One region of the Rossellomorea sp. QJM3NY_18 genome, then DNA from elsewhere that is predicted to be linked to it. Evidence: predicted binding sites of a transcription regulator. Region 1 holds the regulator's gene; each other region holds the start of a gene.
The links. The regulator Rex, encoded in region 1, represses fermentation and respiration genes when NADH is low (regulators of the CRP and FNR family bind a similar motif). The targets are predictions, from matches to a motif close to TTGTGAAATATTTCACAA.
Positions count from the first base shown of each region.

Region 2: a site for Rex is predicted at 1,383-1,400, ahead of AC0VXY_RS17870 (nitrate/nitrite transporter). Genes of this name have one in related genera too.
Region 3: a site for Rex is predicted at 1,331-1,348, ahead of AC0VXY_RS12950 (cytochrome c oxidase subunit II). Genes of this name have one in related genera too.

Region 1 covers NZ_CM149659.1:291,729-293,932, reverse strand. The annotation lists gene tatC (twin-arginine translocase subunit TatC) at 1-596, opposite strand, end outside; gene AC0VXY_RS01660 (twin-arginine translocase TatA/TatE family subunit) at 612-782, opposite strand; gene AC0VXY_RS01655 (redox-sensing transcriptional repressor Rex) at 837-1,514, opposite strand; gene AC0VXY_RS01650 (ABC-F family ATP-binding cassette domain-containing protein) at 1,706-2,204, shown strand, end outside.
Region 2 covers NZ_CM149659.1:3,462,788-3,464,991, reverse strand. The annotation lists gene AC0VXY_RS17870 (nitrate/nitrite transporter) at 1-1,309, opposite strand, end outside; gene AC0VXY_RS17865 (cyclic nucleotide-binding domain-containing protein) at 1,431-1,877, opposite strand; gene AC0VXY_RS17860 (Crp/Fnr family transcriptional regulator) at 2,011-2,204, opposite strand, start outside.
Region 3 covers NZ_CM149659.1:2,518,500-2,520,703, reverse strand. The annotation lists gene AC0VXY_RS12955 (b(o/a)3-type cytochrome-c oxidase subunit 1) at 1-574, opposite strand, end outside; gene AC0VXY_RS12950 (cytochrome c oxidase subunit II) at 575-1,051, opposite strand; gene AC0VXY_RS12945 (hypothetical protein) at 1,424-1,558, shown strand; gene AC0VXY_RS12940 (SDR family NAD(P)-dependent oxidoreductase) at 1,623-2,204, shown strand, end outside.

The DNA of each region.
Region 1 (2,204 bases):
ACCAATAAGATAAAGTAGGCTGCTTTCCTCATCTTCCCCATCATCATCGGCGTGATGATACCTAACCGTGTAAGAAAAAGCATGGCTACGGGTAACTGAAAGAGAAAACCAAAAGGAATCGTGATCTGGAATAAGAAATGAAAATATTCGTTTATTCCGATCACTTGTTCTATATTGAGATTCATTGATAAACCCATCATGAATTTCACGATATATGGAAACAAAATAAAATAAGAAAATGACAATCCACCTAAGAAAAGGATTAGGGAAACTGGAATATAACTAAGCGTCACTTTTCTTTCTCTTTCGTATAAACCCGGACTGACAAAAGACCAGACTTGAAAGAGAATGATAGGGGATGTCATGATCAAAGCAATGAACATGATCATTTCCATATAGATCTTGAGAGGATCTGTGATACGAAAGGCATTCATGGTTAATTCTTTCGCTTCATCGGCATGCTGTAAGTACCTGATCAGCGGTTCCGCAAGAAAGAAGCTTACAACAACTGCTAACAAGAAGAAAACGACTACAAACATGAGTCGTTTTTGCAATTCTCCTATATGTTCATAAACTGTCATGTCTCTTTGACTCATGGCGTTCATCCTACTCTACTTAGCACTATTATTTTTTTCGTCTTCATCATCTGCTAAGCCTTTTGTTGCATTTTTAAATTCACGCAATGTATTTCCTGCCGCTTTTCCTAATTCCGGAAGTTTCTTAGGACCGAAAATAAGTAAAGCAACGACTGCTATTAATACGAGGCTACCTGGACCTGGCATAATGAGACACCTCCTCTTTTACCATTCTATCATAACGTAAATATGAAGAATTTTCTATTCTGTTATGATTCCATCTTGTGACATTTCCGTGTCATCCTCTGAATAATGCTTCAAGAAGTAAACGAGTGACTGAAGTTCCACCGCCAAGTCGATATGATGGACGCGGATATGGTCAGGCACCGTCAATCTCGCAGGGGTGAAATTCAGTATCCCCTTTATATTCGAAGAAACCAATCGCTCTGTGATATTCTGAGCAGAAGATGCCGGCACCGTCAGAATCGCTACTTCAATATCATGCCCCACAAGACGCTCTTCTAAATCATCTAAATGAAAAACGGGTACATCGCTGATTTGAGTCCCGACCTTCTTTTCATCCACCTCAAAAGCCATTTCGATCTTCGTATTATTATTCTTGATGAAATTATAATGAAGAAACGCTGTACCAAGATTCCCCACCCCGATCAACACAACCTTCGTAAGGGCATCCTGATCCAGTGTCTTACGGAAGAATGATAGCAGATAATTGACATTATAGCCGTATCCCTTTTTACCCAATGCACCAAAATAAGAAAAGTCCCTGCGGATCGTAGCAGAATCAACTTTCACCGCTTCACTTAATTCCTTCGATGAAACCCTCTGCTTACCGGATGAGTACAGATTCTTGATAAATCGATAATATAGCGGAAGGCGCTTGGCCGTTGCCTGTGGAATTTTCGTTGTATCCTGGTTCATATTGTATTCCCCCACATCTATTCAAAACCTCTGATACCGCTTCCAAAATTGAAAGCATCCAGAATTTATTAAACTCTACTACTCATCATACACTATATTTTATCCTAAGTGTACGAAGATTAATAGTCGATTTATTGCCGTTCCCCTCTCAAATACGGTACACTAGCACTATGAAATAGAGGTGAAACGTCATGATTCTTTTACAAGTGAATCAACTAACAAAGAACTTCGGTGCAGATAATATCCTATCAAATATTAAACTTGAAATACAGACTAGAGATCGCGTTGCCCTTGTCGGCCGTAATGGCGCAGGAAAGTCGACTCTTCTAAAAATAATTGCAGGTCACCTCTCCTACGATTCCGGGGAGATCACTAAGCCAAAGGGCGTCTCCATCGGGTATCTTGCCCAAAATACGGGTCTAGAATCTGATCTATCCATCTGGTCTGAGATGCTGACCGTCTTTGAGGAATTGAAACTGCAGGAAAAGAAATTACGATCACTGGAGCAACAAATGGCCGATCCTTCAGTATATGAGCAAGAGGATGTCTATCAACGGGTATTGAAGGAATACGATCAACTCCAGGTTCTCTTCAAAGATTCCGGCGGCTATCAGTATGAAGCGGATATCCGTTCCGTCCTTCACGGATTGAACTTCGCCGATTTTGATTACGAAACAAAGATATCCACAT
Region 2 (2,204 bases), 1.1 Mb from region 1:
CATGCCGGCCGGATTGAAGAATGCTTGGTTTTTGTCCAACGGCTTCTTCTTTTTCATAGCCGGTTACTTTAGTGAACGCCTGATTTACCCGTTCAATGACACCCTTTTCGTTTGTGATCATCATTCCCTGGGCGGTGTTCTCGAGTACTTTATTTTCCAACTTTAATTTTTCACGGAACGTCATCATTAATACGATGACAAAACTGAGAAGGGCGAATTGGGATAATGCCATGAAGCCGATGGCATAGTGCCCCGTTAAACTGAAGACGGTTGTTAATACTAAGGGAGGAAAGAATCCTCCCAGGCCTCCCATGGCAGCCACAAGACCATTTACGATACCCGCCTGTTTCGTGAAATAGAGCGGGACAAGTTTGAAGATCGTTCCGTTCCCGATCCCGGCACAGGCCGCGACGGTTAAAACACCAGTGGTATATACCTCAATCGTAGGGGAGAAAGATAATAATACACCTGAAAATGTTAATCCTCCGAAGACAAACAGCAGGATGATGTATGGATTGAATTTATCAGACATCCATCCGCCGATCGGGCGCATAAATGTTGATAAAGCGATGAAACCTGCCGTCCGTAACCCAGCGTCAACCGGTGTTAAATTAAATTCATTAACCAAGAAGTTTGGCAAATAAATGGTGAATGCGACAAAAGATCCAAATGTGATGAAGTAAAATAGACATAATGCCCATAACGTTGAATTTCGGTATACTTCTTTTACCTGTTTAACGATGGAAACATTCACTTTCTTTTCTTTGCGGTCACCAAATACAAAGTTTAAAACGGCGAATGCTAACAGTAAGACAAGATAGAAGCGGACCGTTGTCACCCATCCAAATGAGCTGGCGAGGACAGGGGCGGAAAATGCGGTTACCGCAGTACCGATATTGCCCGATCCATATATTCCGTTGATGAATCCATGCTTGCTAGAAGGATAATATTTAGGGAGAGAGGTTACACCTATTGAAAAAGTGGCTCCTCCTATACCAATCAAAAGACCTCCAATGACTAAATCCGTGAGTGAGTCAGCTTGACTGATGTAGAATACAGGGAATAATAATGCGATAAAGCTTATCGTGAAGATTAATCTGGCACCGAATCGATTTGTGTAATATCCAATCGGGATACGAAGCACACTTCCCAAAATGACGGGGATTGCTGTCACTAAGGCAACTTCTCCGTCCGTTAAATTAATATCCTGACGAATATTCGGCATAAGTGAAGAAATGAGTACCCATACCATAAACCCGGCGATGAGACTTGATGTTTGAAGAGGCAGCTGGATTTTTGTACTCTTCATTGGATGATTCCCCTTTCAATCCTAAAAAAATGAAAATCTATATCCATATCCTAACAACGGTATACATATAAGGTTGTGAAGTTTATCACACGAGCAAAAAAAACTTCACAGGAGAAACTCTTCAACTCATTAAATTCACAATTTCTTCATAAGAGCTTTTCAAGTTTTTATGAAAAGATCGCAATATATTTCTTTGCAGCAATGGATGCTGGTCCGATATATTGATGATTAATTGAAGAGGGGCTTCCATATATATTGTGGTTTCTCTCACCTCAAGACTAATTGAATCCCCATCTTTATGATAATGAAGAAAGACACTCGGCATAAACATATCATTTGTTATGAATGACCCAATTTTATATTGAGAATCCCGGGATTCTTTAATGTGAACGTGGAGAGAACCGGATAATATGATGATCATCGAGTTTCTCTTCTGTAAGCAAATAATGTCACCCTCTTCTTTTTTTATGATGCTTGAAGCTTCCACTATCCTTTTCAGTTGACTATTCCCAATGTCTTGAAACAAGCTGAGACTTTTCAGGTAAAGCAGATAATCCTGCTTATGCATTCCTTCTCCTCCTCTTATAAATGCATTTTCATCATTATAAAAGAATCCCTGAAAAATAACTGTGACACTTTTCACAGTTATTGGAATATAAAAAGGCGGCCTCAACTTTACATTGAGACCGCCTCACATTCTCTTAATCTATGTTGCAAATATCAATCGAACAGTTTTCACAACCGATTTCTCCTCTAAGGTATTCTAAATCCATAATGATGATCTTGCCGTCAGATGTATAATCAATGATATTCTTTTTCTTTAATTCACTCAGCATACGGTTAACACTTTCTCTCGTCGCAGCACAAAATTTGGCTAATTCCTGATTGGTGAGAT
Region 3 (2,204 bases), 2.1 Mb from region 1:
TTCCTGCAACGCCGATGGTGGCAACAATCCATAAGACGGTGTTGATGATGCTCATGAAAGTTAACAAAGGGCTCGGTTGTCCGGGATGTTCTTTTCTCCAGCTCATATATTTCATGATCATCCCTGATCCTCCAAGCCAGCTGCCCACCACCACGAAGGTCAATCCTAAATAAAAGATCCAGTGGGCTTGGAGTGGAGCATAAAATGTATAAAGGACCGTAGCTTCATTTAATAGAATCATGACTGCTGCCATGATGGTTCCAAGAAGCATGACCCAGAATCCTAACCACCCCATAAAGCGGGATTTTCCAGAGTAAGTCCCTGAAGTCCGGGAAATGGCCGCATGCTGGAATCCGAGTATAAAGAATGTCGTCAGTACCAATCCGAGTAATACCCCGTGAACAGTCAATACTTGATAATAACCAATCCCTGCAGGCAAAGTGAATCTGCCTGAGCGGACCAAAACCTGTAACAGGCCGGCGAGTCCCCCTAATGCAAGAGCGGCAAATCCAACGTAAATATGGGCCATGGCCAGTGTAGCATCCTTTTTATCAATTTTTACAAATGGTTTCATCTAGTCCACCACCCTTAACATAGATTTCATCGTGTGATGACCTACACCACAGTATTCATTACAAACAATGAGGAACTCTCCAGATTTGTCGAGTGTTGTTGTGTATTCACTGACAAACCCCGGTTCAAGCATCATATTGATATTGGTTCCTGCCACTTCAAACCCATGAACAACATCCTTGGTTGTGGCCGTGATTTTCAGTGTAGATCCTTTAGGGATTTCAATTTCCCCAGGGGAATAAAGGAAAGCTGAAGCCACAAATACCAACTCATAATCCCAAGCCTTTCCTTCCACTTTTTTAAGTCCAGGTTCGTTAAATGGAGCTATTTTGTCCACCTGTTCCGGATTGACGTAGGCCTTCGCGCTTGGAGGCTGATGCCCCTGGTGAAAAGCACTGATTCCCAATATGATTAAAAATAAGATAAGAGACCCTGATCCAAGCGTCAACCACCATTTCTCATAGCGATGCATATGCATATAAATCACTCCTTAAATTAAAAACGATTAAGAAATAACAAAAATACCCCAAGCCATGTAAGGACTAAAAAACCTCCTAAAAATAAAACTGAAGTGAATGTGCCTTTTAATGAGGTGGACTCCTTCATTTTGACTTCCGTTTTTTGATGTAATTCCGGTTTCCCCATTCCTCTCATTCCTTCCATCAATTATTCACTGATTTGATACTTCAATCATAAGCGGGTACACTTCTTGAATCTGTGATAAATATCACACTTAAAGGGGTGGTATGTGAAATATATGTGAAGTGATTGAAAAATAGGCAATCGGGTGTGTTCATTTGTGTGAACCTGATGCATAAAGTGTAGGAATGAAGAGGAAGGTGACGATCAAATGGAAAAGTATTATTGTAAACAGTGCTGTCAAATCTTCTCTGATAAAAAAATCTGTCCTCAATGCCAGCTGCCGGTGGAAGCGAAGATACATATCGAGGTCCATCATCAACAAGGGAAAAAGGATCATCGGTGAGACTTTGAAGACATGCTGTGCTAATATAAAGAAGATTCGAATAATAGATAAGGCGGTGGAGAATTTGTTTGTTCCTTCATTTTCATTGAAAGGTAAATTGGCCGTTGTCACAGGTGCAGGCCGGGGAATTGGACGTGCCCTTAGTATTGGATTAGCGGAATCTGGGTCCGATGTAGTCCTGTTGTCAAGAACGAGGGATGATTTAGAAGAAACGGCAAGTGTAATCGAGAAGCTTGGAAGGAAGGCTCATATCCTCCCGACAGATGTGACATCACGTGACGACATAAACAAAGTGATCACCTACATAGAAAATCATGGCTTGTCCATCGATATTTTGATTAATAATGCAGGGATGAATATACGTTCAGCAGCGCTTTCGGTAACGGATGAGGAATGGCAGAAAATCATGGATACGAACTTGAAATCAGCCTTTATGATGAGCCAGGAAGTGGGAAGGCATATGAAAGAGAGGGGCCGGGGGAAAATCATAAACATTGCATCCGTCGCCGGCCACGTTGCCCTCAGGACCGGGGTCGTATATGCTTCCACGAAAGCGGCCATGATTCAAATGACGAAGGTATTAGCCATGGAATGGGGAAAATACAATATTAATGTAAACAGTATCGGTCCATGGTATTTCAAGACA